DNA from 3 places in the Noviherbaspirillum saxi genome. Region 1 is predicted to be linked to each of the others. Evidence: predicted binding sites of a transcription regulator. Region 1 holds the regulator's gene; each other region holds the start of a gene.
The links. The regulator HrcA, encoded in region 1, represses chaperone genes, less so after heat shock. The targets are predictions, from matches to a motif close to TTAGCACTCNNNNNNNNNGAGTGCTAA.

Region 1 (10,550 bases):
TGGTGATCGGATGCAAGGCCGCTATTTTAACTTCCCCGTGACTGACGGATATTCATTCCAGTGCAGCTTTTCACGCAGGGTATCGTAATAGCTCCAGCCCTGCGGATGCAGGAAGGTAATGGTGTGGGCGGACCGACGCACCACAATACGGTCGTGATGTTGCAGGCTTGCCAGCGACTGCATGTCGAAATTGACGCTGATATCCCGGCCACCCATGATTTCGATCACGATATTGCTGGAATCGGGCACCACGATAGGCCGGTTGGACAAGGCATGCGGCGCAATCGGCACCAGGGAAATGCCGGACAGACTGGGATGCAGCAGCGGCCCGCCCGCGGACAATGCATAGGCGGTGGAACCGGTGGGCGTGGAGATAATCAGACCGTCGGAGCGCTGGTTGTACATGAAGCGCCCGTCCACTTCGACTTTGAGTTCCGCCATGCCGGTGGTCGGACCGCGCGACACCACGACGTCGTTGAACGCCAATGCATGAAAAATCGCTTGTCCGTCACGCAATACCGTACCTTCAAGCAGCGTTCGCTGCTCGGACTCCAGATTGCCGCGCAACATTTCGGTCAGGACAGCGATCATGCTGTCTTGCGAGATATCGGTCATGAAACCGAGGCGGCCCTGGTTGATGCCGATCAGCGGCACCTGATAAGGTGCGAGTTGGCGGGCAATGCCCAGCATGGTTCCGTCGCCGCCGACAACGATTGCGACGTCGGCATGCTGGCCGATTTCCTGCGGCGTCATCGATTCGACGCCCGGCAAATCGACGTTGCGGGCGGTCTCGGCTTCAAGCACAACCTTATGCCCCTTTTCCAAAAGGAAAGCGGCGATGTCGGAGAGCGATTGTTCAATGCCGGCAGCCATATACTTGCCGATGACGGCAATGGTCTGGAAAGCAAGCGGTCGGGAGGGTGGCGTGGCAGGCAACATGCTGGAGATTAGACCATAATTTCAGTACCTGTTACAGGAAGCGAGTGTTAGCGCAGTCATGAATTCTCTCTGAAACCGATCCCTGGACCCGATATGTCAACAATCAAAGCCGTGCTGTTTGACCTGGACGATACCTTGTGGCCCATCGTTCCGGTCATCAAGCGCGCGGAAAACCTGCTGTTCGAATGGCTGAGAACCCATGTGCCCAGCGTCGCCGACCGCGTTTCAATCGACGGCATGCGCGCGCGGCGCCAAGCCTTGATGGACAGCGATCCGGTGTACCAGCTCGATCTGCGCGCGCTGCGGCATGCAGTACTGATAGAAGCCTTTACTGCAGCCGGCGAGGACCCGGGCATGGTCGATCAGGCAATGCATGTGTTTTCCCGCGCCCGCAACGAAGTTCCGCTGTTTGCCGATGTCGCCCCGTCGCTGACCAGCCTGCGGCATCGTTACGCGCTGGCGTCGGTATCGAACGGTGTGTCCGATCTGCATGCGATCGGTATTGCTCATCTGTTCGACGCCACCGTGGCGGCGCACAGTTTTGGCTGCGCGAAACCGGACGCCGCAATATTCCATGCCGCTTGCGAGGCCTTGAAAGTAGAGCCACAAGAAGCAATCTATGTAGGTGACGATCCCTGGCTCGATGTGGATGGCGCGCAAAAAGCCGGATTGCGTGCCGCCTGGATGAACCGCAGGGAACTTGAACCGGTTCGCACCCTGCCGGATGGCGTTACACCGGATGCAATCTGCGCGGACTTGTTCGAATTGGAAGACTGGCTGCGTAACAACCAGTAAAGCCGGAACGGTAAAACTCTGATAACAATCAAGTTTTTTATGGCGTTGGATGGCAACAGAAGGTGGCACCTGCCGCCTTGCATCGCATAGAATAACTGTATGCAACTCGATACTCGCGCACAAACTTTGCTGAAAGCATTGGTAGAACGATATATCGCCGATGGGCAGCCAGTCGGTTCACGTGCGCTTTCCAAGATTTCCGGGCTTGAATTGTCGCCCGCGACCATTCGCAACATCATGGCGGACCTGGAGGAAATGGGATTCGTCTCCAGCCCCCATACGTCGGCCGGACGCATTCCGACTCCGCGTGGTTACCGGGTATTTGTCGATACGCTTCTGACCGTGCAGTCGATCGATGAATTGACCGTCGAAGCAAAGATGCAGCTGCGACTGCAGTTGAAGTCGCCGCAAAAAATCATTTCCAATGCAGCGCAGATCCTGTCGTCGCTATCGCAATTTGCCGGCGTGGTCATGACGCCGCGCCACGAGTCGATCTTCCAGCAGATTGAATTCCTGCGCCTGTCGGAAAAGCGCATCCTGCTGGTGATCGTCGCTCCCAATGGCGAGGTACAGAACAGATTGCTGCTGACCGACGTCGATTACACGCCGTCGCAGCTGATCCAGGCGGCCAATTACATCAACCAGCATTACGCCGGTCTGGGTTTCGATGAAATTCGCACTCGCCTGCAGGGAGAATTGCGTCAGCTGCGCGATGACATGACGCGCCTGATGCAGGCGGCGGTCGAGGCCGGCAGCGATGCCATGGCCGAGGGCGGCGAGGATATGGTGATTTCCGGCGAGCGCAACCTGCTCAGCGTGACCGACCTGGCGTCGAACATGACTTCGCTGCGCAAGCTGTTCGACCTGTTCGAACAAAAGACCAGCCTGATGCAATTGCTCGACGTCTCCAGCAAAGCAGCCGGCGTGCAGATTTTCATCGGCGGCGATTCACAACTCTTGCCTGTCGATGAAATGAGCGTGGTCACCGCACCCTATGAAGTCAATGGCAAGATTGTAGGTACGCTTGGCGTGATCGGTCCGACACGCATGGCTTATGAGCGCGTGATCCCGATTGTCGATATCACTGCGAAACTGCTGTCCAACGCGCTCAGCCATACCTGAACCCTCCGGCTGGCCGCGCGCAATTTGCGTCACAGCATGCCGGCCTCACCCCATCATCAGCTCGGCAACCGTCTTGTGATTGGCGGGATCCAGCTTGAGAAACTGCATGCCGACCCGAAAGCCGTCTGCGCCGCTCAGTATGCTGTAGACCACTTTCGCGGCGCCCATCACCCTGACGGTTTTGCCATTCAGCGGCGCTTCGAATCCCACCTTGCATTCCTGACCGACGCGTAATTGTTCGGCGATGACAATACTCACGCCGCCGAGTGAAATGTCCAGCGTGCGGGCACTTATCGGCGTCACACCCGGAATCACGACAATCGCCTGACAGCGCATGATCTTGCGCGGGAAGCTTCTGGTGTCGATAGTCATACGCGCGGCAAAGAGATCATCGACCGCTATGCCTATCGATTCCGATGCGGACAATCGGTCTTGGTGCAATGACCGTAAAGCGCCAACGCATGTTCGGCAATCTGGAAGCCGCGCTCGTTCGCAACGCTTTGCTGGCGTTTTTCGATTTCAGCGTCAAAAAATTCTTCGACGCGGCCGCAATCGAGACAAACCAGATGGTCGTGATGCGAACCCTGGTTCAATTCAAAGACCGCTTTTCCGGTTTCGAAATGATTACGGTGCAGCAGGCCGGCTTGCTCGAACTGGGTCAAGACCCGGTATACCGTTGCCAAACCAACATCCATATTTTCAGTAAGCAAAATTTTGTACACATCTTCGGCACTCAGATGCCGTACAGAGCTGTTCTGGAAAATATCAAGGATCTTGAGCCGCGGAAGGGTTGCTTTGAGTCCGCTGGCTTTCAGTTCGGAAGGATTGCTAGGCATGTTGTTAGTCGGAATCTGGTTATCTGCTTTATCATATAGCGTTTTGGCCCAATTGCTCAATGAATTGAGACCCACTATGCGAATGTTGTTTGCTTTACTGGATCGTACACCGTCGGTTAGCGGCGTGGCAGGCTTGGCGCTTGCAATGTGCCTGGCAGGATGTGCATCGAAAAATCCGTTGATGGAAGAACCGGCGGTGCCCGCAGCAGCGGGAAAACCGGTTGAAGCCGCATCTGCACAAGCCGCCACTGCAACGAACACGCCGACAAGCGGCGTCACCTCCACCGGACCGACCGGCGTGCAACGCTTTCTCGGCGTCTTTTCCCCTTATCGGGTCGATATCCAGCAAGGCAATTTTGTTTCCCGCGAAATGGTCGCCCAGTTGAAGGAAGGCATGCAGCGTCCTGAAGGCGTCACACGCGAGCAGGTCCGTTTCGTACTCGGCACGCCACTGCTGACCGATATTTTCCATGCCGACCGCTGGGATTATGTCTTCCGTCTCAAGAAGCGCACAGGCGAAGTGCTGTCCAGCCGCGTCTCGGTATTTTTCAAGGATAACCGCCTGGCCAGCATCGACGGCGGCACCCTGCCCACCGAGCAGGAATATCTTGCATTCATCGCCGGCTCTAAACCGGCCAAATAATTTCTAGCCATCATGAGTCAATTGAAAATTGCCATCGCAGGTGCATCTGGCCGCATGGGCCGCATGCTGATTGAAACCGTGCAAAATGCCGACGATGCGGTGCTGGCCGGAGCACTCGACGTGCCTGGATCGCCCAGCATCGGCACCGATGCCGCGGCATTTCTCGGCAAGCCGGCCAATGTTGCGATCGAATCCGAACTGGCTGCCGGGCTTGCAAATGCGGAATTCCTGATCGACTTCACTCGCCCTGAAGGCACACTGAAACATCTGGAGTACTGCGCAGCGCACGGCATCAAGGTGATCATCGGCACGACAGGCTTCGACGACGCCGGAAAAGCGGCGATTGCCGCTGCCGCCGAAAAGACCGCCATCGTGTTTGCACCCAACATGAGTGTCGGCGTCAACGTGACGATGAAACTGCTGCAGATGGCGGCAAAAAACTTTTCACACGGCTACGACATCGAAATCATCGAAGCGCATCACCGCCACAAAGTCGATGCGCCCTCCGGCACGGCATTGAAGATGGGCGAAGTCATCGCCGAATCGATCGGCCGCGATCTGAAGGATGTGGCCGTCTATGCGCGCGAAGGCGTGACCGGCGAACGCGATCCTTCTTCGATCGGTTTTGCCACCATCCGCGGCGGCGACATCGTCGGCGACCATACCGTGCTTTTTGCCGGCATCGGCGAGCGTATCGAGATTTCGCACAAGTCGTCCAGCCGCATGAGCTATGCGCAGGGCAGTTTGCGCGCCGCGCGCTTCCTGGCGGACAAGAAGACCGGCCTGTACGATATGCAGGCCGTGCTCGGACTGTAAGCGGACACTGACAACACGGCGGACGAACACCGGAACCCGCATGCGATCGGCATCGGTCATTCCCGCTATCGCCGCCCTGTTGCTGCATACGGCGTTGATAGGCATTGTACTGCCCGGACTGACTGGAAAGAAAAAGCCTGACACGCCGCCCAAACCCATGGAAGTGGCGTTGCTGGAACCGACGCCGCCGGCACCGTTGCCGGTGGCGCCTGCCCCACCCCCGCCACCCGAACCGCTACCCGAACCGCCAGCACAGCCGCCGGTCAAGCCGCCACCCGAGCCCAGGCCGCGCATCGAACGCAAACAGACACCCAAACCGGTACCGAAAGAAACGCCCGCACCGCGTGCTCAAACACCGGAAGTGTCATTCGACGCCAAGCCGACACCATCGAACACCACCGTTGTGCAGGCCCCACCGGCGCCGCCAGCTCCGGCGCCTGCTCCTGTCGCAAAAACACCGGTATCGATTCCCGCCCGTTATGCGGCAAGCAACCGCAAGCCCGAATATCCAAGGATGTCGCGCCAGATGGAAGAGGAAGGCACCGTGTTACTGCGCGTATTCGTGCAGGCCGACGGCAATGCGGGCACGGTCGAAATCCGGACTTCCAGCGGGTCGCCGCTGCTCGACCAGTCGGCGAAAAACGCGGTCCAATCATGGCGCTTCGAACCGGCAACCAGCGACGGCAAGCCGGTCAGTGAATGGTTTCTGATTCCTATTCCGTTTAAACTGCAAAACTAATTTACATTTCACGATCACCATGAACGAAACACTCGGATTCGCGCATTACTGGGCCCAAGGCGATGCAGTCACGCATTCGGTGGCATACCTGCTGTTGCTGATGTCCGTCGTCAGCTGGTATTACATTTTTTCCAAGGCCTGGAGCTCATGGCGGATCCGCAGAAGCGCGGGCGCGCTCGACGGCTTCTGGAAAGCGCCGACGCTCACCGACGCCATCGCCATCGTCAAGAACGCCGACAGCGAACAAGTGTATGCGCCGTTGGCCGTGCAAAGCGCCGAAGCGGCCAATGTCACCGCTCAGGCAGGCTCGCTCAATGCGAATGTCGACCCGGGAGAATTGATCACACGCACCCTGCGCCAGGAAATCAACCGCGTTTCCTCGCGGCTGGAAAGCGGATTGACCTTGCTGGCATCGGTAGGCTCCACCGCTCCCTTCGTCGGCCTGTTCGGTACGGTATGGGGCATCTACCATGCGCTGGTTGCGGTATCGACTGCGGGCACGGTACAGATCGACAAGGTGGCCGGGCCGGTGGGCGAAGCGCTCATCATGACGGCGCTCGGGCTGGTGGTGGCCATTCCCGCGGTGCTTGCCTATAACGCATTCACCCGCGTCAATCGCGTCACGCTGGCGGAACTCGACGCCTTCGCACACGATCTGCACGCCTACCTGACCACCGGCGCGCGCGTCGGCAAGTAAAGCACAAGCGGAGCGGACCATCATGGCATTCGGCGGATTCAACGACGACAAGAAGCAGGCACCGATGGCGGATATCAATGTCACGCCGATGGTGGACGTGATGCTGGTGCTGCTGGTGATTTTCATTATCAGCGCGCCGCTGTTTACCCACGCAATCAAGCTCGATTTGCCCAATGCGCAATCGGCGGCCTCGCCGGAAAAACCGGAAACCATTTCACTGTCCATCAATGGCGAGGGCACGATTTTCTGGAACAACGACCCGATCGAGCAGCAGGAACTCGGCAACCGGCTGGCTGTCGCAGCAAAGAAGCAGCCGCAACCCGACCTGCAGCTGCGCGCCGACAAATCCACACGGTACGAAATCATTGCGCAAGTCATGGCCACCGCACAGAACAACGGCATGACCAAGATGGGTTTCGTGACCGACGCCAAAGAGAAACAATAATTTCATGCCTGCCGTACAACTCGATGGCCGCACAATGTCCGACTGGGCTGGATTCCACCGCACCTGCAAGGCGGCTTTCGGCTTCCCTGAGTTCTACGGCAACAACATGGATGCCTGGATCGATTGCCTGAGCGGACTGCGCGACGGCGACGGGATGTCGTCCTTCGTTCTGCACCCTGACGAACTGCTGCAGATCCAGATTCTTCACTCCGATGTCTTGCGGCGCGACGCGCCCGAGATTCTTGCGGCACTGGAAGAGTGCAGCGCCGAAGTCAACCAGTTATTTGCGGAAAACGGTGAAAAACCGGCGGTCGACCTGGTATTGCGCTGACTTGAAACCGCATCCGCATTGATTTTGCGGCGAAATTCCCGCTGCCGTTGCCGGCAACAGCTCCCGGCGAGCAAGTATAATGACGGGTTCAATTTCACTTTCAGCATCATCCGTCATGCAAGAAAAATATCTCCCCGGCGACGTCGAAAAAGCGGCGCAAGACCACTGGACCGCGATCGACGCATACAAGACCGTCGAACACGCCAAAGACAAGAACGGCCAGGACAAGAAAAAGTTCTATGCCTGCTCGATGCTGCCCTACCCGTCCGGCAAGCTGCACATGGGCCATGTGCGCAATTACACGATCAATGACGTGATGTACCGCTACCTGCGGATGAACGGCTACAACGTGTTGATGCCGATGGGCTGGGATGCATTCGGCATGCCCGCGGAAAACGCCGCGATGGCCAATGGCGTTCCGCCTGCGCAGTGGACTTACTCGAACATCGAGTACATGAAGCAGCAAATGCAGTCGATGGGCCTGGCGATCGACTGGTCGCGTGAAATGACCGCTTGCAAGCCGGATTACTACAAGTGGAACCAGTGGATGTTCCTCAAGATGCTGGAAAAAGGCATCATCTACAAGAAAACCGGTACCGTAAACTGGGATCCGGTCGATCAGACCGTGCTCGCCAACGAACAGGTGATCGACGGACGCGGCTGGCGCTCCGGCGCGCTGATCGAAAAGCGCGAAATCCCGATGTACTACGCCCGCATCACCTCCTACGCGGAAGAATTGCTCGACTTCGTCGACAACAAGCTGCCGGGCTGGCCTGAGCGCGTGCGCATCATGCAATCCAACTGGATCGGCAAATCGACCGGTGTGCGCTTCGCGTTCCCGCATGACATCAAGGATGCCGAAGGCCAAGCGATCAATGACGGCAAGCTGTGGGTCTTTACGACCCGCGCCGACACCATCATGGGCGTCACCTTCTGCGCGGTTGCGCCGGAACATGCGCTGGCAACCCATGCCGCCCGAAGCAATCCGCAACTCGCCGACTTCATTGCCGAATGCAAGAAAGGCAGCGTAATCGAAGCCGACATGGCGACGATGGAAAAGAAAGGCATGCCGACCGGGCTGTTCGTCACACATCCGCTGACCGGCGAGCAGGTCGAGGTCTGGGTCGGCAACTATGTGCTGATCACCTATGGCGACGGCGCGGTGATGGGTGTGCCGGGTCACGACGAGCGCGATTTCGCGTTCGCGAAAAAATATGATCTGCCGATCAAGCAAGTTATCGCGGTCGAAGGCAAGAGCTATTCGACCGACGCCTGGGAAGAATGGTATGCGGACAAGGAACATGGCGTCTGCGTCGCGTCCGGCAAGTACGATGGCTTGAACTATGCGGCTGCGGTCGATGCAGTTGCAGCCGATCTCGCGGCCAAGGGCCTGGGCGAAAAGAAGGTCACTTACCGCCTGCGCGACTGGGGTATTTCCCGTCAGCGCTACTGGGGCACCCCGATCCCCATCATCCATTGTGGTACTTGCGGCGATGTTCCGGTACCCGAGAAGGATCTGCCGGTCGTGCTGCCGGAAGACTGCGTGCCGGACGGCAGCGGCAATCCGCTCAACAAGCATGAGCAATTCCTGCACGTCGATTGCCCGCAGTGCGGCAAGCCGGCGCGGCGCGAAACCGACACCATGGATACCTTCGTCGATTCGTCCTGGTACTACATGCGCTATTGCTCGCCGGGCAGCAACGAAGCGATGGTCGATTCGCGCAACGATTACTGGATGCCGATGGACCAGTATATCGGCGGCATCGAACATGCGGTGCTGCACCTGCTGTATGCGCGCTTCTGGACCAAGGTGATGCGCGACTTCGGCCTGGTCAAGTTCGACGAGCCTTTCGTCAACCTGCTCACCCAGGGCATGGTGCTCAATGAAACCTATTATCGCGAAGACGCCGGCAGCAAGAAGACCTGGTTCAATCCGGCCGATGTCGAACTGAGCTTCGATGACAAGGGCCGTCCGGTGTCCGCATTGCTCAAGTCCGACGGCAAGCCGGTCGAAATCGGCGGCACCGAAAAAATGTCGAAGTCCAAGAACAACGGCATCGACCCGCAGGCACAGATCGACCAGTACGGCGCCGACACCGCGCGCCTGTTCACGATGTTTGCGTCGCCGCCGGAACAGACACTGGAATGGTCGGGTGCCGGCGTGGAAGGCGCGAACCGCTTCCTGCGCCGCGTGTGGGCATTTGCCCATGCGCAGGCTGGCCGCATTGCTGCAGCAAGCGATGCTGACTTCGCTGCGCTGCCGGAAACACACAAGGCTTTACGCCGCGAAATCCACAAGATCCTGCAGCAGGCCGACCACGACTTCAAGCGTATCCAGTACAACACTGTGGTGTCGGCTTGCATGAAGACGCTCAACACGCTGGAAGCGGCCAAGCTGGATGATTCCACGGCATCGAACGCGGTCATTGCCGAAGGTTTGTCGATCTTCCTGCGCGTGCTGAATCCGGTTGCTCCTCACATCACGCATGTATTGTGGGGCGAACTCGGCCTGTCCGAGGTGCATGGCGACATCCTCGACGCGCCGTGGCCTCAGGTCGATGCAAGCGCGCTGGAACAGGCGGAAATCGAACTGATGGTGCAGGTCAACGGCAAGCTGCGGGGCAGCGTGAAGGTGCCTAAGGAAGCCGACAAGGCAGCGATCGAAGCGGCGGCGCTGGCCAATGAAAACGTCAAGAAGTTTGTCGAAGGCACACCGAAGAAAGTCATCATCGTGCCAGGCAAGCTGGTCAATATCGTTGCATGAGATCCGGAGAACCGATGACACGACGCGCGGTATTGCTTCTTACGCTGGCGGCCGCCGCCACGCTCTCGGGCTGCGGCTTCCAGCTGCGCGGCGCGGATGGCAAATCGGCCCTGCCGTTCAAGACGGTATACATCGGCGTGCCGGAATCGTCCCCCCTCGGTGTCGAGCTCAAGCGTTACATCCGGGCCAGTGGCAACACGGCTATTGTTGCCGACCCGCGCCAGGCTGAAGCGATCATCGATGTATTGAGTGAAGCGCGCGAAAAGGCGACGCTGTCGCTCAATACCCAGGGCCGCATACGTGAGTATTCGCTGTACTACCGGATGCGTTTTCGCGTGAAGGACAGCGCGGAAAAGGAATTGCTACCGGCCACCGAAATCATCCTGAAGCGCGATATCAGTTTCAACGAGTCGCAAGTGATCG
Region 2 (10,550 bases), 280 kb from region 1:
TTGACCATTTCTCACCATGCATTGCGCCTCGGCGATCGCGGCAAGACAGCATTCTGGCTGCTGGCAACCATTGTCCTCGGCGCCGTCTTCATGGGCTTTCAGGTCTATGAATACATGCATGCGTACAGCGACCTGAACCTGAAGCTCACCTCGGGCATCTACGGTTCCACGTTCTTCATGCTGACCGGCTTCCACGGATTCCACGTTACGCTTGGTGCCATCATGCTTGCGGTCGTGCTGTACCGTCTCATGAAAGGTCACTTTACCGCCGACAATCACTTCGGCTTCGAAGGCGCAGCCTGGTACTGGCACTTCGTCGACGTTGTCTGGCTTGGCCTGTATGTTGTTGTCTACTGGCTGTAAGCAACAAATTCCGGCATGAAAAAGCCGCACTTCGGTGCGGCTTTTTTACTGGATGGGCAGGATAGACAATGCGCTAACGAATGCCTGTCGGCTGTATCCATCCCTGGCTATGCGCAATAAGAATCAGGATAAACAAGGTAATCGAAAAGCCGACGCGGAATGCCAGCGCTCTTACGGTCCGATTGCTTCTTCCCTTGTCGCGCATCAGAAACACAAGAGCCGAGCCAAGGCTTGCGAGAATCAGGATGAAGGCGATCGCAACGAGAATTTTCATGACGCGTGTGGCACTCAAGTGATGCCGGGTATCAAAGATGATAACCGGCTTGTTTAAAGAGACATTGTAATGCCATTCAACTTCCGCTTTCGGTGGATTCCCTTCATTGCCGCGCTGCTGGTTGCTGCGGTAGGCATTGCATTGGGAAACTGGCAGACCAGGCGGGCGCAGGAAAAACATGAGATCGAACAGCGGATGGTTGAGCGCGCACAGGTCCCGGCGCTAGCACTGAGCGGCGCAAACGATGCGCCCGCCGATATCGAATTCATGAACGTGACCATCCGCGGCGAATATTTACCCAACTGGACCGTTTATCTCGATAACCGGCCCTACAAGGGAACACCGGGTTTTTATGCATTGACCCCGTTGAAAATTGCCGGATCCGACATGCATGTACTGGTGTCGCGCGGCTGGATCAAGCGAGACGTGGCGGATCGTACCCGACTCCCGCAGATACCGACGCCGGCCGGAACCGTGGAAATTAACGGCGTTGTGCGCAATACCAGCAGCCGCCTCTTGCAGCTGGGCAAGGCCGAACCGATCAAGCCCAATGCAATTGTTCAAAACGCAGAAGCAGTGGACATCGGCCGCGCCGCCAAGCTGCGCATCTATCCGTTTGTCGTCGAACAAATGACCGATACGCACGACGGCTTGGTGCGTGATTGGCCGCGCCCGTCGGCTGGTGAAGACAAGCATCGGGGATATGCATTTCAGTGGTATGCGCTGGCGGCGACAGCACTTCTTTTTTTTGTTGTGACAGGATTTCGACGTGGAAGAAAATAAGCAACGTAAGGGTGGACGATGGAAATTGTTCGCGGTGATTGCCGTCTGCGCATCGCCGATGATTGCATCCTATCTCACCTACTATGTGATCAAACCCGAAGGGCGTACCAACTACGGCGCACTCATCGATCCGCGCGCGCACCCGATGCCCGAGCTGGGAACCGTGACGCTAGCCCGCACGCCGGTTTCACTGGATAGCTTCAAGGGCAAATGGCTGATGCTGCAAGTCGCCGATGCGGAATGTCAGCAAGACTGCCGCAAACGGTTGCATGACATGCGTCAGCTACGGCTTGCGCAGGGCAAGGAAATGGAGCGTATCGAACGCGTGTGGCTGGTAACCGACAACAAGCCGCTGGAAACGACGCTGATGCGCGAATATGACGGGATGCAAATCCTGCGCGTGCAGCCCGACAAGCTAAAAGCCTGGCTGCCGGCGGAAAGCAATACCATGCTCGCTGATCACATCTACATGATCGATCCATTGGGTAACCTGATGATGCGCTTCCCGAAAGATGCCGATCCCAACAAGATCAAAAAGGATCTCGGCAAGCTGCTGAAGGCGTCGCGCATCGGATAACGGAACCGTCATGCTGATACAACTCGCCATCCTCGGTCTGCTTGCCGCCTTGCTGCCGCTGACCATCGTCTGGGTCTCTAGCGACCAGAACAAGTACCGCAAACTGGTCTGGGTGACCGTCTTCCTGACATTCGATCTCATCATGTTCGGCGCCTTCACGCGGCTGACCGATTCCGGGCTCGGTTGTCCGGATTGGCCCGGTTGCTACGGACACGCCAATCCCTTGCAGGCGCATGAGCAGATCAGTGCAGCCGAAGCGGCGATGCCAACCGGACCAGTGACGGTTGCAAAGGCGTGGATCGAAATGATCCACCGCTATCTCGCGATGGCGGTTGGCGTGCTGATCATTTCCATCATGGTCATTGCCTGGCGCGGCTGGATCAAGTCGCGCCGCGCCGACCTCAGATTTTCGCCGACGCTGCCGACTCTTCTGCTCGCTTTCGTCTGTCTGCAGGGAGCGTTCGGTGCGTGGACGGTAACGTTGAAGCTGCAGCCTGTGATTGTCACGATCCACCTGTTGCTCGGCATGTTCCTGCTATCCATGCTGGTGTGGCTGGGCGCACGTGAGAACATGCACCATCCGGTAGCCGCGCCCGCCCGGTCATTGCAGCGGATGGCGGCAGTGGCGCTGATACTTCTTTTCCTGCAGATTGCGCTCGGCGGCTGGGTAAGCACCAATTACGCGGCGCTTGCCTGTACCGATTTCCCCCTGTGCCACGGACGTGTCATCCCCGACATGGATTTTGAGCATGGTTTCACCTTGTGGCGGCATCTGGGAAAGACCGCCGATGGCGAATACTTGCCGTTTGCCGCGCTTACTGCGGTGCACTGGGTGCACCGGAACTTCGCCTTTGTCGTGGTGATTTTTATTGCATGGCTTGCGCACAAGGCGCTGCATATCGAAGGCCTGAGATCCAACGCGCGCTGGCTGCTGATCGTGCTCGGTGCGCAGTTTCTGACCGGCATGTCCACCATCTTTCTGAAATGGCCATTGGCGCTTGCCGTGATACACAATGGCGGCGCCGCACTCCTTGTGCTGCTGCTGACCATGCTAAACTACCGGGTTAGAATTCCGGCGCAGCCTACGGCGGACCATGCCGCAACGCGGCTGTCGGCCGCATGAGAACCAAGTGACTACCCTGACCGCACACCCGAATCGCATCGCCCAATATTGGGCACTGACCAAGCCGCGCGTTACCCAGCTCGCGGTGTTCTGCGCTGTGATCGGCATGTTCCTCGCATCGCCGGACCTGCCCGACTGGCGGATCGTCGTTGCGGCGACCATCGGCATCTGGCTGCTTGCCGGCGCCGCATTCGCTGTCAATTGCCTGGTCGAGCGGGAAATCGATTCGCGTATGGCGCGGACCGCCCGCCGCCCGATGGCGCGCGGCGAAATCACGGTGGCCCAGACGCTGGTGTTTTCCGGCATTATCGGCGGCGCGGGAATGTGGGTACTGTTCACCTTCGTGAATCCGCTCACGATGTGGCTGACATTTGCCACTTTCGTCGGTTATGCAGTGATTTACACCATGCTGCTGAAGCCGGCGACGCCGCAAAACATCGTGATCGGCGGCTTGTCCGGCGCGATGCCGCCGGCGCTGGGCTGGGCCGCAATCGCCAATGACGTGCCGATGCAGGCCTGGATTCTCGTGCTAATCATTTTTGTCTGGACGCCGCCGCACTTCTGGGCACTGGCACTGTATCGCCGTGACGATTATGCGCGCTCCGGCCTGCCCATGCTTCCGGTGACCCATGGCTTGAAGTTCACCCAGTTCCATATCTGGCTTTATACAATTGCCCTGGTTGCAACAACGATGCTTCCGTATGCCGTGCAGATGAGCGGCTTGATCTACTTGGCGAGCGCGGCGGTGCTGGGTGCGGTATTCCTTTGGTATGCATGGCGCATCTATCGGCATTACACCGATCTGATCGCGCGCAGGACCTTTGCCTATTCCATCATTTACCTGTCGCTCCTTTTCGTGGCTTTGCTGGTCGACCACTACCTGAAGTTTTAAAGTATGCGCTTCTCTTTCTCTCGCCATTCCGCCTCATTTCTGCTGCTGGCTGCCTCGCTGTTGCTCGGTGCTTGCGATCGACAGCAAGAGGGAGGTCAGCTGTCGTCCGCGGCGCCGACTTCTGCATTCAAGAATACCGATGTCACCGGTCTCGACTATGCGAAGGATTTCGCCATGCCCGACCATAACGGCACGCTGCGTACCCTCGCCGACTTCAAGGGCAAGGCAGTCGTGGTGTTCTTTGGCTATACCCAATGTCCGGACGTTTGCCCGAGCACCATGGCGGAAATGGCAAGCGTCATGCAGCAACTGGGATCGCAGGCCGACAAGGTGCAAGTCCTGTTCATTACGGTAGATCCGGAGCGCGACACCGCGGCATTGCTGTCCAAATACGTGCCCGCATTCCATCCGAGTTTCCTGGGGCTGGTCGGCGACAAGGCGGCAACGCAGAAGATCGCCAAGGATTTCAAGGTGTTTTACCAGAAGGTGCCTGGCAAGGAAGCCGGATCCTATACCATGGACCATACCGCCGGAAGCTATGTATTCGATCCTCAGGGGCGCATCCGCCTGTTCGTTCGCCACGGGCAGGGCGCGGAACCCATCGTGCACGATCTGAAGTTGCTATTGTCCTGACCGATCCCGGGTCACAGGAAACAAAAAGGCGCTCCGCAGAGCGCCTTTTTTACTTGAGCTGGCTGTAATCAAACATGCATATCAAGCATAGGAAGCCAGCGCACTTTTCATTTTCTTCAATGCCGCGCTTTCAATTTGACGAATGCGCTCGGCAGACACACCGAATTCGTCTGCCAGTTCATGCAGCGTCGCGCCGGAACCATCGTCGTTTGCCAGCCAGCGCGCTTCAACGATGCGGCGGGAACGCGCATCCAGCCTGCCAAGCGCGGCTTCAAGTCCTTCCGATTGCAAGCGGTCATACTGGCGGGCCTCCAGTTCTTTCGTCGGCTCGCTTGCCTCGGAGGACAGGTAGGCGATCGGCGCGAACTTGTCATCTTCGTCATCGCTCGGTGCATCCAGCGCAATATCATGGCCTGACATGCGGGTTTCCATTTCGATGACTTCTTCGCGCTTCACATTCAATGTCCGTGCGAGTTCATCGACCTGGGTCGGTGTCATCGCGTCCAGACCTTCCTTGTGGCTGCGCAGATTGAAGAACAGCTTGCGTTGGGCCTTGGTTGTCGCCACCTTCACCAAACGCCAGTTCTTCAAGATGTACTCATGCATTTCCGCCTTGATCCAGTGCATTGCATACGATACAAGGCGTACACCTTGATCCGGATCGAAACGCTTGACCGCTTTCATCAAACCGATATTGCCTTCCTGAATCAGATCTGCGTGCGGCAGTCCATAGCCGAGATAGCCGCGGGCAATGGATACCACCAGCCGCAAGTGTGACATGACAAGCTTTTGTGCAGCGGCAAGGTCGTTATTCTCACGGAACTGCCGCGCATAGGACGTCTCTTCCTCATGCGTCAGCATGGGAATACGGTTGACCGCCGAAATATAGGCTTCGATGTTGCCAAGGTTGCCAGAAAACCCGAGAGTCAAGGCAGTATTACCGGCCGGAACCAATGCAGACTGTGCAGTTGTTTTCATTCTTTCTCCTTGCTTCTCAAAGCAGCGATCGCCACAAATGTGCTTGCGATCCACTCTTTGAACATTATATTAGCACTCTCATTTAATGAGTGCTAATCGATGATCTCAACAAAGCTGATAGCGCGCAGCTATTGCGCAACTGTAACGATTAGTGAGGGTGACTTTAGGCTACGTCGCATGAGATAAGTTGCGGGAGCTCAAAGAAAAAAGCCGTAGCAGACTTGAAAGGGACGAAATTAAAGTTTTGCCAAATGCCGCTTAACGCACATCAAGGCCCCGACCAAGCCTAGCCCGGCACTTGTAGCAAGCAGAGCAAATTGAGTGAAACCGTCCAAGGACGCAAGGCGGAATTCAGACGCATACAAACGGGCGAACTCCATCACGGCATCGTTAAGAGGTTGCAAGCCCACCATGACCACGCCAAGCGCAAGGCCGCCAGCCATCAGCCCCAACAGGGCGCCCGAATAGTAAAACGGGCGACAGATGAATGCATCGGTGGCACCAAACATCCGGCACACCGCGATTTCCTCGCGTTGCGTCATCACCTGCAGACGTATCGTATTAAATACCACTGCAACCACGACCACGCCAAGTGTCGTCGCCAGGAACAGCAATGCGAGCCTCAACACCTGCATCAATGCGGCCAGTCGCTTGACCCATGCCGAATCGATCTGGACATATTCGACTCCCGGCAAGGCTTTCAGCTTGGCGGCAAGCGCTTCCACCCGTGCCGCGTCGCCGGAATTCTGCACGCCCGACAACTTGAGTACGTAACCGTCCGGAAGAGGGTTTTCGCCCAGCGCGGTAATCGCATCCGATAACCCGGTCTTGTCCTTCAAGAGCGTCAGCGCGCGCTCGCGCGGGATGAACTCCAGGCGACCGGTGCTTTGCGACGCCTGCACGATATTCCGAATCTGCGTGGCAAGAGCGGTCGCGCGTTCCCGCGGTGTATCAAGCGACATGAACAGGCTGATTTCTGGTTCGACCGCGAGCTGTTCCGATATCGGCCTGACGTTTTCCAGTATCGTCAACCCGGCAAACGGGAGTGCCAGCGCGATCGCCACCACCAGCACATTAAGCACAAAACTGCCGGCCGAAGACCTCACATGCCCGACGGCATCCCGCAATGCTGCGATATGTTGGGTGATCCAGTTCATGATGGTAGCGTCTCCCCAACGGCCGCCGGGGTGTCGATCAGGCGTCCCGCCTGCAACCGAATGATACGGTCCGCACCACGCAATATCGCTTCGTCATGGGTCGCAATCAGGCAGGTCACGCCGGCCACATGAAACGCCATTAATGCATCCATGACTTTGCCTGCGCTGGCACGGTCAAGATTTGCGGTAGGTTCGTCGGCAAGGATGATTTGCGGGCGGTTGACAATGGCGCGCGCAATGGCAACTCGTTGCTGTTCTCCGCCGGACAGGGCCAGGGGTTCCGACAGCGCCTTGTCCGTCAGACCTACCTTGTCCAGCGCCGCACGTGCGCGCTTTTCGGCTTCGTTGCGTGGCGCGCCGGTGATCAGCAAGGGCAGCATCACATTGGCCAGCACCGTACGATCGCTCAGCAGGTTGGCGGGCTGAAACATCAAACCCAGATTGCGCCGCAAGTAGGGAATGCCGGAGGCGGGCAATTGCCCGATATCCTGGCCGTTAACCAGCACGCTGCCGGAAGTCGGACGTTCGATTGCCGCGATCATCTTCAACAGGGTGGACTTGCCGGCGCCGGAGGGCCCTGACAGAAATGCCAGTTCTCCTTTTGCAATCGACAGCGTCACGTCGGACAGCGCGGCGCCGCCGCGACCGTATTGCTTGGACACCCTGTTGAATTCGATCATGTCAGTAGCGCGTCGACGAATTCTTCGGCATTGAATGGCTGCAAGTCTTCGATCTTTTCGCCTACGCCGATAAAGTACACCGGAACCGGGCGCGTCTTTGCGATTGCGGCCAGCACGCCGCCCTTGGCAGTGCCGTCGAGTTTGGTGACCACCAGGCCCGTCAAGCCGAGCGCATCGTCGAACGCCTTGACCTGCGCCAGCGCGTTCTGTCCAGTATTGCCGTCTATGATGAGCAGCACCTCGTGCGGTGCCGATGCCATGCCTTTGGCGATCACGCGACGCACCTTTTTCAGTTCTTCCATCAGGTGCAACTGGGTCGGCAGGCGTCCGGCCGTGTCGATCATCACCACATTGGTGCCGCGCGCGCGCGCCGACTGCACCGCGTCGAATGCAACCGCTGCCGGGTCGCCCGATTCCTGGGAAATGACCGACACGTTATTGCGTTCGCCCCAAATGGTAAGTTGCTCTCTGGCAGCCGCACGGAAGGTGTCGCCAGCCGCGAGCAGCACCGATTGATGGTGCGCCTGCAAGTGCTTTGCCAGCTTGCCTATCGTGGTCGTCTTGCCTGCGCCGTTCACGCCGGCGATCATCATCACCATGGGCTGATGGCGTCCTAGCACCATCGGCTTTTGCAGCGGCGTCAGCATGTCGATCAACAGCGTGCGCAAGGCGGCCTTGACCTGCTGAGCATCGGTCAGCTTCTCGCTCTTTACCTTCTTTTTCAACGCGTCGAGGATGAATTGCGTGGCTTCGACGCCGGCATCCGATACCAGCAGTGCAGATTCGAGCTCCTCGTATAAATCCTCGTCGATCTTTGCGCCGACGAACAGGGTGGTCAGGTTGGTCGATGTTTTCGACAGGCCGGCCTTGAGGCGCTGCATCCATGACTGCTTTTGCTCGGGCGCAGGCGGCGCGGCAGGAACGATTTCGCCTTCTTCCTCCTCGACGGGTGCCGGGGCTTTCGCTGCGGCAGGCGGTGCTACCGGCACGGGCGCCGGAATCGGCGTGGGTGCGGCGACAGGCACGGGTGCGGGCGCTGAGGGCGCAGCAGGCACCGGCGCGGGCGCAGGTGCTGCAACCGGTACAGGCACCGGTACAGGGACCGGCACCGGTTCCTGTACCGGTGCCTGTACCGGTTCTGGCGCCGCCGGCGCGACATCCCGCTTGAACAAGCCAAACCAGGATTTCTGCTCAACCGGGGCCGGGGCAGGACTGGTCGGGACTTCGGCGGCGGGTGCCTCGGCCTGAACGGCCGGTTCTTGGGGCGCAGGCGTGTCTTTCGGTTTTTTCTTGAAGAAACTAAACATTCGGGCAGGGGGAGAAAAGGCAGTCCGGCGCGCATTCAGTCACGTCGCCGAAAGAAGATACAATCGGAACCTCATTTGATGCGCGGCGCTGCCTTGCCATCCAGCCGTGCGCCTGCTGCATCATTACCAACCCCGTATTTTATCAGAGCATAGACCATGAAATTTCGGATCGCCGTATTGCTGTCGGCGTGCGTGCTGAACTGGCTGCCTGCGGTCGCCAGCGCGGCAGCGGACACTGCACAAGAGTTCATGTTGAATAACGGCATGAAAATCATTGTCAAGGAAGACCATCGGGCTCCGACCGTCGCCCATATGGTGTGGTACAAGACCGGGGCGATGGACGAGCACAATGGCACGACCGGCATTGCGCATGCGCTGGAACACATGATGTTCAAGGGTACCAAGACCCTCAAGCCAGGCGAATTCAGCCAGCGCGTCGCCGCCCTCGGCGGTCGCGAAAATGCCTTTACCAGCAAGGATTACACCGCCTATTTCCAGCAGATCGAAAAATCCAAGCTGGAGCAGGTCATGGCCCTGGAAGCGGATCGCATGGCCAATCTGGTATTCGACAAGGATGAATTCACACGTGAAATCCGCGTGGTAATGGAAGAGCGACGCTGGCGCACCGAGGATCAGCCGATTCCGCAGGTGTATGAAACCCTGAACGCAACCGCGTTTTCCGCCCATCCTTACCATCATCCGATTGCCGGCTGGATGTCCGACCTGCAAAGCATGACCGTGCAGGATGCCAAGAACTGGTACGACCGCTGGTACGCGCCCAACAATGCGGTGCTGGTGGTGACCGGCGATGTCGAGGCCAGCAAGGTGCTGGCGCTGGCGCAAAAGCATTACGGCAAGGTGCCGCGCAAGGCGGTGCCGACCACCAGGCCGCAGGAAGAGCCGCCGCAGCGCGGCATCCGCCGCATCACGGTCAAGGCGCCGGCCGAGAATCCGTATGTCGTGATGGCATTCAAGGCGCCGACCCTGCGCGATGTGGAAAAAGACGATGAATCGCACGCGCTCGATGTGCTGGCCGCGATCCTCGACGGCTACGACAACGCGCGCCTGAATGCGAAACTGGTACGTACCGACCGGGTTGCCAATTCGGCCGGCGCCGGGTATTCGAATGTTGCGCGCGGTCCGGTACTGTTCCTGCTCGACGGTACGCCGACCAATGGGACGACCACCGAGCAACTGGAAAAATTGCTGCGCGCCGAAGTCGATCGCATTGCGAAGGAAGGCGTTTCGCAGGAAGAACTCAAACGCGTGAAGACCCAGCTGATCGCCAGCCAGATCTACAAGCGGGATTCGATCTTTGGTCAGGCAATGGAAATCGGTGTCATGGAAATGACCGGACTTTCGCATACCAAGATTGATCGCATCATTGAAAAGCTCAAGATAGTGACCGCCGAGCAAGTGCAGGCGGTCGCACAAAAATATTTCGGCGATGATGCGCTAACTGTCGCGACGCTGGTGCCGCTCCCGCTGTCCGAGAAAAAAGCCGCGCCACCGCCCAAGGGCTTGCGCCACTAACCACGGAAAACCACGGAATTGAACATGTACAAACGCTTCATTCTTGCGATGGCCGGCCTGGTGGCCGGCTTTGCCGCCACCGCCCCGGCGCAGGCTGCGCTGCAAATCCAGTCATGGAATCTCGCCAATGGCGCACGCGTGCTGTTCGTCGAAAACCATTCGATACCGGTGCTCGACCTGAGCGTGGAATTCGATGCCGGATCGCGTCGTGATCCCCAAGGCAAATCCGGCGTTGCCGCCCTGACCAATG
Region 3 (10,550 bases), 110 kb from region 1:
AACTGGAATTGGCCATCTTGAAGCGAAATGCACGCGCCAGCAGCCAGGGCATGACCGCACACAGCACGACGCCGACTGCAATCGCCACCACCGGCGAGATATCAAATGAAATGTGGTAGGCCGCTACCAGAACGAGTGCAACGATACGTCCCTTGAGAATGGCTATGGGATTGCCGTGGTAATCGAACACCGTCCCGTTTACCCGCGTATTGCGGTAAAGGTATTGCAGGCGGCGCACCTTGGCCCAGGCAGAATAGATACCGGCCGTCAGTATCGTCAACAGCAGGTTGACCACCCAGATGCGGAAATATTCGGAACCGGTGCCGGTAAACTGGAAAGCCTGCGGCGCTGCGGGATCAAAATCGGGCTGTGGCCTTGCAGGGCGAGGCTGTCCAGCGGCAGGCGGCGGCTGCCCACGGCCTTCCGTGGCAAGCGTCGGCGCCGTGGTCGCGCCCTCGATCGTAAGCTCCGCCATGCATGATCCCTGATTTGGCTTTTATGGTATTGCCGGGCTATGTTGCCGCAGTCTTGCTGGCAAGAATACCATCTGTCTGGCGCGCTGCAGCAAGGTTTTTATATCGGAGAATCAGGGAATGCAAACGGTCGTCTTGCCTGGACCTAACCTTTTTCGTAGACCCATTGCAGCAGCGCGTCCTGCGCTTCGCGTCCACGCTCGGCATTCGGATGATTGATCAGGCAAGCCACCGCATAGCGCTTGCCCGACGCCGCGAGCACATAGCCGGCAACACTGCGGACTTCATTCAGCGAGCCGGTCTTGATATGCGCCTTGCCGGCAACGCTCTGGTTCACCAGACGGGAGCGCATGGTACCGTCGTAAGCGACGAGAGGCAGCGATGACATGAACTCCGGCATGGTCGGTCCGCGGTATGCTTCCACCAGCATGCGGCCGAGTGTGCGAGCCGATACGCGTTCCGTACGCGACAGGCCGGAGCCGTTTTCGATGCTGAGTTCCGGCGCATCGATTCCCTTGTTGCCTAGCCAGGTCCGCACCACCGCGGCCCCGTATTCAGTCGTCGCCGGCAGTCGTGTTATGACGGCCCCGAGCGTCAGCAGCAGTTGCCGCGCCATTACGTTGTTGCTGTACTTGTTGATATCGCGAATAACTTCCGCCAGCGATGCCGATTCCCATTCGGCGACAAGCTGTGCCGCCGCAGGCAGTGCGCCATTGCGCACGTCGCCTTGCAGCGTGCCGCCCATGTCGGCCCACATCTTGCGGAAGATCAGCGCAAAGTACTGCGTATGCGTCATTTGGTGCGGATGTACATACCAGATTTTTTCGCCGCACGATGCGGGCAGGGTGCCGGGAAACCGCGCTCCCGCAGCATCGATGCTGGCATGCAGTCTATTGCGCCAGTCTCCGCAATCTCCATTGCCGAGCCGTGGCGCCGCGATGGAATACGGCGCCAGCGGCGGGTCGATGGTCACCTGCACCGAGCGCGTCCTCGGGTCCGGTGTGAAGCGGAAACCGAGCGCCTTGTAATTCAACAGCAAGGCATCCGGTCCTACGTTATAAGGCTTGGCCGGGTCGCCATCGAATGCCGCGGCGTCATGCGGCAGGCTTTCGAACAGACTGCGGTCGAGCACGACATGTCCTTTGATTTCCCGTATTCCCCGCGCCCTGATCCTGCGCAGGAACAGCCAGAAGTTTTCCAGTACCAGCTTCGGGTCGCCGCTGCCTTTGATGATCAGATCTCCATTCAAGACATCACCTTGGAGTGAGCCGCTCGCATAGGCCTGGGTTTTCCAGGAAAAGGTCGGGCCCAGGATTTCAAGCGCGGCATTGCTGGTCACCAGTTTCATGGTCGACGCGGGATTGAGCGACGTAGTGTCGTTCGACGCCACCATTACCTCCCCATTTTCGACTTCCTGCACATAGATACCGGCAGCACTGGCGGGAATATCGGCGCGTTGCAAGGCATCCGCAACGGGAATCGGCATTTGTTGGGCATGCGCGCGGAATGCGAGTACAAGTAACATACACGCAACTTGGAGACTGGTTGAAATTCGCATACGATGGTGGATATTAGATTACACACAATCGATTATCCCACGCCGGGCCCGCAGACCATGTCCAAATCCCTCCCCCCTCCCCGTCCGTCAGCCATTGACCCGCTTGCACTGGATAATCAGTTTTGTTTTGCGCTGTACTCGGCTTCGCTGGCCATGACCAAAACCTACAAACCCTTTCTCGACAAGTTGGGGCTTACCTATCCGCAATACCTGGTGATGCTGGTGTTGTGGCAGGAAGACGATGTGCTGGTCAAATCCATAGGCGAAAAGCTTTTCCTGGATTCCGGAACCCTGACGCCGCTGCTCAAACGGCTGGAAGCCTCCGAACTCATTGCCCGCACGCGCGACGAAACCGACGAACGACAAGTAAGGATTACACTCACGAAGGAAGGCCGCGCGCTGAAGAAGAAAGCGCAAAATATTCCGCATCAAGTGCTGTGCGCGAGCGGCCAGCCGCAGGAAGCGCTTGCAATGCTGCGCAGCCAGTTATCGACGATCCGCGACGACTTGGCAAAAACCCAAGGCTGAACACACGAGTCGAATATGGCAAACAAGTCGGCCGGAATTTAAATTGCACACAATTTAATTGAGTGCTATATTATCTCCATCGCCTGCGAAACCACCGGTCAGGCACCCAACTCACCAAGGAAAATCTCATGCAAATTCTGTACGCAGCGCAAGCAACAGCAACCGGCGGCCGCGATGGCCGCGCCGTTACCAGCGACAAGAAACTCGAAGCCAAACTGAGCACGCCGAAAGAACTGGGCGGCGCGGGCGGCGACGGCACCAACCCGGAGCAGCTGTTTGCTGCAGGTTATTCGGCCTGCTTCCTGTCGGCGCTAAAGTTTGTCTCAATGGCAACCAAGGCTTCGCTGCCGGCGGATGCCGCCGTGACTGCGCATGTCGGTATCGGCCCGAACGATCGCGGCGGTTTCGCCCTGGCAGTACAGTTGAGCGTTTCCTTGCCAGGCCTGGAACAGGCCACTGCCCAGGCGCTTGTCAATAAGGCGCACGAAGTTTGCCCATATTCCAACGCAACCCGTGGCAATATCGATGTGAAGGTCGGCCTGGCCTGATTGTCTGGAAAAAAGCTACCGAAGCGATTTGCGAATCGGGAAAAAGCCCTTGGCCCTTCCAAAAGGGCTTTTTGTTTTATGTGCGATTAATAACTTATCGGTCGCATCCACAGGCTGGAATAAAAGTTTCCTTTGAGGAAACGGTTATTTATTTAAATCAAAGATTCGACGATCTTCCGAGTCCGGCGCCTATCCGCCATTAAAATGGGGCCCGCCGCGCATCCATGCGATCTTTTTCCCAAAATTCATTCCTGCCTGTTCGCATTTCTGCGCCAGCGCCCGGCCGGTTTGAGATGACATGAAAACAGCCGCTCTTGAAAAAACAAATTGTCGCCCATATACTTAGCACTCGTTAGGGGAGAGTGCTAACAATTTCCTCTAGCCTACCAATTTTTCCAGTGCGGTCATGCTGCACGGTGAAATACGCTTTGCAGCACACTAGCCGCAAACAATTATAACTTATTGATTTTTAAGGAGTTTGTATGAACCTTCGTCCATTGCACGATCGCGTCATCGTCAAGCGCCTCGACCAGGAAACCAAGACTGCGTCCGGCATCGTTCTCCCGGAAGCCGCTGCGGAGAAGCCGGATCAGGGCAAAATCCTCGCTGTAGGCAACGGCAAGATCCTCGAAGATGGCAAAGTTCGCGCGCTGGAAGTCAAAGTCGGCGACGTAGTCCTGTTTGGCAAATACTCCGGCCAAACCGTGAAAGTCGAAGGCGACGAACTGCTGGTGATGCGCGAAGAAGACATCATGGCCGTTGTCCAGAAGTAATACAGATATCCAAACAATCATATTAAGGAGTATCGAACATGGCAGCTAAAGACGTAGTATTCGGCGATGCCGCCCGTGCCAAGATGGTTGAAGGCGTCAACATTCTTGCTAACGCCGTTAAAGTCACCCTCGGCCCGAAAGGCCGTAACGTAGTGCTGGAGCGCTCCTTCGGCGCCCCGACCGTCACCAAGGACGGCGTTTCGGTCGCGAAAGAGATCGAACTGAAAGACAAGCTCATGAACATGGGCGCCCAGATGGTCAAGGAAGTCGCTTCCAAGACATCTGACAACGCTGGTGACGGTACAACTACCGCTACCGTGCTGGCCCAGGCAATCGTCCGCGAAGGCATGAAATATGTCGCCGCCGGCATGAACCCGATGGACCTCAAGCGCGGCATCGACAAGGCAGTGACTGCCACCGTCGAGCAGCTCAAGAACATCGCCAAGCCCTGCACCACTTCCAAGGAAATCGCCCAGGTTGGCGCCATTTCCGCCAACTCCGACGCATCCATCGGCGACCGTATCGCTGAAGCCATGGAAAAAGTCGGCAAGGAAGGCGTTATCACCGTTGAAGATGGCAAGTCCCTGAACGACGAACTCGACATCGTCGAAGGCATGCAGTTCGACCGCGGCTACCTGTCCCCGTACTTCATCAACAATCCTGAAAAGCAAGTCGCTGTTCTGGAAAACCCGTTCATCCTGCTGTTCGACAAGAAAATCTCGAACATCCGTGACCTGCTGCCGGTACTGGAGCAAGTTGCCAAGGCTGGCCGTCCGCTGCTGATCATCGCTGAAGACATCGAAGGCGAAGCGCTGGCAACTCTGGTGGTCAACAACATCCGTGGCATCCTGAAGACTTGCGCCGTCAAGGCTCCTGGCTTCGGCGACCGCCGCAAAGCCATGTTGGAAGACATCGCCATCCTGACCGGTGGACAAGTGATCGCTGAAGAAGTCGGCCTGACTCTGGAAAAAGCCACGCTGACCGATCTCGGCCAAGCCAAGCGTATCGAAATCGGCAAGGAAAACACCACGCTGATCGACGGCGCCGGTGAACATCCCGCTATCGAAGCGCGCGTCAAGCAGATCCGCGTTCAGATCGAAGAAGCGACTTCCGACTACGACCGTGAAAAGCTGCAAGAACGCGTTGCCAAGCTGGCAGGCGGCGTTGCAGTGATCAAGGTTGGCGCTGCAACCGAAGTTGAAATGAAAGAGAAGAAGGCACGTGTCGAAGACGCATTGCACGCAACCCGTGCCGCCGTTGAAGAAGGCATCGTTCCTGGCGGCGGCGTTGCCCTGCTGCGTGCTCGTGCAAACATCACCGTGAAAGGCGACAACGCCGATCAGGAAGCTGGTATCAAGATCGTTCTGCGCGCTATCGAAGAGCCGCTGCGCATGATCGTGTCCAACGCCGGTGAAGAAGCTTCGGTCGTTGTCAACAAGGTTCTGGAAGGCAAGGGTAACTTCGGTTACAACGCTGCCAACGGCACCTATGGCGACATGGTTGAAATGGGCGTGCTGGATCCGGCCAAGGTCACTCGTTCGGCACTGCAAAACGCAGCGTCGATCGCAGGCCTGATGCTGACCACAGACTGCACCGTGTCCGAACTGGTTGAAGACAAGCCGGCTGGCGGCGCAGGCATGGGCGGTATGGGTGGCATGGGCGGTATGGGCGGCATGGACGGCATGATGTAATTTTTACCGGCCGGCGAAGGGCAGCAATGCCTTTCGCAGTCCTGTAGACGCTAAAGAAAGGCCCGCGAGACATTGTCTGGCGGGCCTTTTGTCTTATGCGTTCGACACGTGTCGGGCAACAAATACCTGCGCGATAATCCGACAATCCCTATGACGGTCAGCGGGCGAACAATTCGACGTCTGGAAGATTGGTCATCACCTCTTCCACGGTCGCATGGGTAGTCAATGCGTGTATGACCACCGGCAGCGGCTCGGGCCAGATTTCGGGCAAATCATGCTCCGCCTCGTGCAGTATCGGAAATGCCAGTTGTTCCTTGGGAGGACAAAACATGGCGTTGACGCCCGCCTTGTTGCCCCGCGCATCGATACGGTACCAGCCGTAGTCTTTCAGATAAACCGCATTCAATCCATGCAGGCAGAACGGAGGACGGTCGTCGGCAATGGTCAGGCGTTGATAGCACAGTCCGGCCGGGATGCCATTTGCTCGCAACAAAGCGGCCAGCAGATGGCTCTTGGCATAGCAATATCCGGTTCCGTGCATCAGCACGTCGGATGCGGTACAGGTGACCGGATTGAGTCTGTAATCCCAGCTGTGCTTGATGCCATCACGGACAAACTCGAAGCAGCGCTCGGCAATGTCATGGTCGGACTGCGCATCGGCGGCAAGCTGCTCGGCCTTAAGCCTGATCGATGGATGATGCCAGTCGATATGTTCCGACGATGCAAGAAATACCTTCATGCCTTATTCTCGTGGGTGGGTGAACCGGGTATGTATTGAATGCCTATTTCTTCCAGCCCGGCTCACGTTTTTCAATGAAGGCTTGCACGCCTTCCAGCGCCGCTTCATCCATCATATTGCAGGCCATGGTTTGCCCGGCCAGCTGGTAAGCGGCGCTGATCCCCATGTCGATCTGCTTGTAGAACAGTTGCTTGCCCATTGCAATCGCTACCGCCGGCTTGGCAAGTATGCTCGCGCACAATGCAGCAATTTCCGTATCGAGCTGTTCGGCCGGCGCGACGCGATTGACCAGTCCGCGTTCGCGGGCGGTCTGGGCATCGATGAATTCTCCGGTCAGCAGCATTTCCATCGCCTGCTTGCGCGAGACATTGCGCGACAAGGCAACCGAAGGCGTGGCGCAGAAAAGGCCGTAATTGACACCCGATACTGCAAAGCGCGCATCGCTCGCGGCAACCGCGAGATCGCACATCGCTACCAGCTGACAGCCTGCTGCGGTTGCGATGCCCTGCACGCGTGCGATCACCGGCTGCGGCATCTGCTGAATGGTCAGCATCAGCTTGCTGCACTGATTGAACAAGCGCTTGTAATACGCCTCGGATGGCTGCGCGCGCATCTGCTTCAAGTCATGCCCGGCACAGAAGGCCTTGCCCGCTGCAGCGAGAACGACGACGCGCACTTCGGCATCGCGCTTCGCTTCGTCGAGCGCGGCCTGCAAGGCGTCGAGCATTTCTTCCGACAGTGGATTGAATTTATCGCCGCGGTTCAGCGTCAGTGTCAGAACACCGGCATTCGTCGCTTGCAGCACATAAGGCGCATCACCGTTCATCGTCGTCCTCTACATCGGGTTGCTGTCGTTCGCCAAGCATCGGCGGCGGGTTGTAGGTCGCCAGCAGGTGCGCGCGGCTGTCCGGGGTTTCCAGGCTGATGCGCCCCAATGCGCCGCTGCGGTAATCCTGCAGCAAGGTATGCGCGGCCTTCTCGAAATCGGGATCCCCGCCCTTGAGACGAAACGCGCGGCGCTTGGCAATGCCTTCGATCACGCTGACGCCATCGATGCCTTCCGTCGCAAAGCCATAACGGGCCGATACCAGTCGCGGATAATATACGAGCAGCTGATCGGCGAGAAAGGTCGCGACTTCTTCCTCGATCACCGCATTGGTGCCGACCGCGTGGCTGGCGGCCAGCATCAGGCCATCGGTGGGATGCGCGATCTTGGGCCACAACATGCCTGGCGTATCGATCAGCACCATGTTGTTGCCGAGGTAGAGGCGCTGCTGGGTCTTGGTCACCGCAGGCTCGTCCCCCACGGCGGCAACGCGCTTCTTCAGCAAGGCATTCATCAGCGTCGATTTGCCGACGTTGGGAATGCCCATGATCATCATGCGCAACGGCTTCAATGCGGTTCCGCGATGCGGCGCGACCTTCAACGCTAGACCGGGCACCTTCGCCACATCGGCCGGCTTCTTGCAACTGAGCGCCACCGCGAACACGTCTTTCTGTGCGCTGTAATACGCGATCCATGCTTTGGTGGCTTCCGGATCGGCCAAATCAGCCTTGTTGAGTATCTTGAGACACGGTCGCTGCCTTTCCTTGCGCAGCTGTTCGATCATGGGATTGGAACTGGCTTGGGGCAGGCGCGCGTCCAGCACCTCGATGACGAGGTCGGTCTTTTCCATGGATTCGGCCGCCTTTTTGCGGGCGGCGTTCATGTGACCGGGGAACCATTGTATGGACATGCGGGAATCTGTTCTGAAAGTAAGCCGCTATTTTAACCGCTGCGGCTGTATTCCCCACTGAACGGATCAGTCGATCGCAGCCAGCGCCTTTACATGGGCGACCACGCTGCGGCCGAGCGCAGACAAGTTGTAGCCGCCTTCGAGGCAGCTGACGATGCGTCCGTTCGCATGTTCACGGGCGACCTCCATGATTTGTTGGGTCATCCATGCATAGTCGGCCTCGATCAGCCCCATCTGCCCGAGATCGTCTTCGCGGTGCGCGTCGAAACCCGCGGAAATGAAGATCATTTCCGGCCGGTGAGCATGCAAGGCAGGCAGCCACCGCTCCTGGACCAGGCGTCGGACTTCATCGCCCTTGGTATAGGCAGGCACCGGCAAATTCACCATGTTGGGAACATCATCGCGCACCGCGCTATAAGGATAGAAAGGATGCTGAAAAAAACTGACCATCAGTACACGCGGGTCTGTCAGAAAAGCTTCTTCAGTCCCGTTCCCGTGGTGTACGTCGAAATCGACAATCGCGACCCGCTGCAGGCCGCGCACTTCCATCGCATGCTTGGCGGCAATGGCGACATTGCCAAACAAGCAAAAACCCATGGCTTCCGACGGACGCGCATGGTGGCCCGGAGGACGCACTGCACAAAAGGCATTCTCGATTTCGCCATCGATTACCGCATCGGTGGCCGCCACTGCTGCACCGGCAGCGCGCAAGGCAGCGTTCCAGCTATGCCGGTTGACCATGGTATCGGCATCGAGCGGGTAATAATCGGCTCCCGAAGCGGCCAGCGCCTGCACATGCTCGCGCACCCGCGCAACCGCGCCTTCGCTGTGAACACGACGGATATCGGTAATATCGACGACGGGCGCTTCGCGGTAATCCAGCAGGCAGTCAATGCGGCTGGCGATGAGCTGGTCTTCGATAGCCTGCAGGCGCGCGGGCGATTCGGGGTGCCACTCCCCCATTTCGTGGCGCTTGCAATCAGGATGGGAATAAATCGCGGTGGTCATGTCTGCAGGGTAACGTATGCGGCAGTTCTCGAATAGAATCTTGAGCTGGTCCCGTCGATATCGCAGTACCGTACCGGCGAAAACCGCTATTGATAGTGTAACGAAGAAAACGCGCCACCACAGTCCTTTTGTTGACAAACCGGACAGGCAGTAATTGCGTTTTCGTAAGCACCTGCCCGGAAGAATGCTGTTTCTGATATGGCGCTACGCTATGTCACCCTTATCACGGAAGCCCATGTTCGCGAAACTTCACGCCGTTGCCAAACAAGTCAGTCAGGTCGTCGTCGGCAAGGATGTACAAATTCGTCAATCTCTCGTCTGTCTGTTGGCCGGGGGCCATTTGCTGATCGAAGACGTTCCCGGCGTCGGCAAGACCACCCTGGCGCACGCACTGGCAATCTCGCTGGGCATGAAATTCAATCGACTGCAATTTACCAGCGACCTGTTGCCGGCGGACGTGGTCGGCATCTCGATCTTCAATCGCGAAAAGAATGGCTTCATTTTCCACCCGGGACCGGTCTTCACCCAGGTGCTGCTCGCCGACGAAATCAACCGGGCAACGCCGAAGACCCAGTCAGCGCTGCTGGAAGCAATGGAAGAACGGCAAGTGACCGCGGACGGCATTACGCGCGATCTGCCTCGCCCCTATTTCGTGATTGCCACCCAAAACCCGGCGCATCAGATCGGCACCTTTCAGTTGCCCGAATCGCAGCTCGACCGGTTCCTGATGTGTCTTTCGCTCGGCTATCCCGACGCCGCGGCAGAACGCGCGCTGCTGATGGGTGAGGACCGCCGCGCCATGCTCAAGACACTACCGGTGGCCATGCAGCCGGAAGAACTGATGAGCGCGCAGACGGCGCTGCGCGAAGTGCATGTTTCGCCCGCCCTGGTCGACTATATTCAAGCCATTGCCCAGGCATCGCGCCAGGGCGGCTTGTTTGCGGAAGGCCTGAGCCCGCGCGCATCGATCGCGCTGCTGCAGGCAGCGCGTGCATGGGCTGCCATGGAAGGCCGCAACCATGCCATTCCCGAAGACGTGCAGGCGGTGCTGGTCCCGATTGCCGCGCACCGGCTGCGGCCGCTCAAGTCAGCCGGAAGTTCAGCTCTGGGCAGCCGTGACCTGGTCCTGCAATTGATGAAATCCGTACCGGTGTGATCAAACCACTTTCCCTCTACGCCCGCTTCGAGCACAGCATACGCGGGCACCTGAGCAAATGGCTGTACCGGCGCCGCGGTGCGGAGCCGGGTGAAGTATTTCTGCACCAGCGCCGGGTCTTTATCGTGCCGACGCATCCCGGCATCCTGTTCTGCGTGATGCTGCTGACGCTATTCATCGGATCGATCAATTACAACCTGAGTCTGGGCTTCGGCTTTACCTTCCTGCTGGCCGGCTGTGCGCTGATCGACATGCATCTCACTTTCCGCAACCTGGCACACCTGCATCTCGTCGCCGGACGCGCGTCTTCCGTGTTTGCCGGCGAAGAAGCACAATTCGA

Region 2: a site for HrcA is predicted at 5,693-5,719, ahead of rpoH (RNA polymerase sigma factor RpoH). Genes of this name have one in related genera too.
Region 3: a site for HrcA is predicted at 3,450-3,476, ahead of groES (co-chaperone GroES). Genes of this name have one in related genera too.

Annotation. Positions count from the first base shown of each region.
Region 1 is NZ_QYUO01000001.1:911,576-922,125, reverse strand. Features, by position in the region: gene D3871_RS04460 (NAD kinase) at 22-939, opposite strand; gene D3871_RS04455 (HAD family hydrolase) at 1,033-1,734, shown strand; gene hrcA (heat-inducible transcriptional repressor HrcA) at 1,834-2,856, shown strand; gene D3871_RS04445 (PilZ domain-containing protein) at 2,902-3,228, opposite strand; gene fur (ferric iron uptake transcriptional regulator) at 3,261-3,692, opposite strand; gene D3871_RS31520 (outer membrane protein assembly factor BamE) at 3,991-4,335, shown strand; gene dapB (4-hydroxy-tetrahydrodipicolinate reductase) at 4,348-5,151, shown strand; gene D3871_RS04425 (energy transducer TonB) at 5,192-5,890, shown strand; gene D3871_RS04420 (MotA/TolQ/ExbB proton channel family protein) at 5,910-6,587, shown strand; gene D3871_RS04415 (ExbD/TolR family protein) at 6,610-7,032, shown strand; gene D3871_RS04410 (barstar family protein) at 7,037-7,363, shown strand; gene leuS (leucine--tRNA ligase) at 7,479-10,127, shown strand; gene D3871_RS04400 (LPS-assembly lipoprotein LptE) at 10,142-10,550, shown strand, end outside.
Region 2 is NZ_QYUO01000001.1:636,076-646,625, forward strand. Features, by position in the region: gene D3871_RS03145 (cytochrome c oxidase subunit 3) at 1-363, shown strand, start outside; gene D3871_RS03150 (twin transmembrane helix small protein) at 437-637, opposite strand; gene D3871_RS03155 (SURF1 family protein) at 707-1,420, shown strand; gene D3871_RS03160 (SCO family protein) at 1,407-1,997, shown strand; gene D3871_RS03165 (COX15/CtaA family protein) at 2,008-3,120, shown strand; gene cyoE (heme o synthase) at 3,128-4,012, shown strand; gene D3871_RS03175 (SCO family protein) at 4,016-4,645, shown strand; gene rpoH (RNA polymerase sigma factor RpoH) at 4,727-5,623, opposite strand; gene D3871_RS03185 (cell division protein FtsX) at 5,860-6,780, opposite strand; gene D3871_RS03190 (cell division ATP-binding protein FtsE) at 6,777-7,460, opposite strand; gene ftsY (signal recognition particle-docking protein FtsY) at 7,457-8,767, opposite strand; gene D3871_RS03200 (M16 family metallopeptidase) at 8,924-10,300, shown strand; gene D3871_RS03205 (M16 family metallopeptidase) at 10,325-10,550, shown strand, end outside.
Region 3 is NZ_QYUO01000001.1:1,025,943-1,036,492, reverse strand. Features, by position in the region: gene D3871_RS05015 (YjgN family protein) at 1-475, opposite strand, end outside; gene dacB (D-alanyl-D-alanine carboxypeptidase/D-alanyl-D-alanine endopeptidase) at 619-1,959, opposite strand; gene D3871_RS05005 (MarR family winged helix-turn-helix transcriptional regulator) at 2,089-2,559, shown strand; gene D3871_RS05000 (organic hydroperoxide resistance protein) at 2,688-3,107, shown strand; gene groES (co-chaperone GroES) at 3,590-3,880, shown strand; gene groL (chaperonin GroEL) at 3,919-5,571, shown strand; gene D3871_RS04985 (transglutaminase-like domain-containing protein) at 5,729-6,310, opposite strand; gene D3871_RS04980 (enoyl-CoA hydratase) at 6,354-7,136, opposite strand; gene ylqF (ribosome biogenesis GTPase YlqF) at 7,126-8,046, opposite strand; gene D3871_RS04970 (histone deacetylase family protein) at 8,113-9,054, opposite strand; gene D3871_RS04965 (AAA family ATPase) at 9,290-10,210, shown strand; gene D3871_RS04960 (DUF58 domain-containing protein) at 10,207-10,550, shown strand, end outside.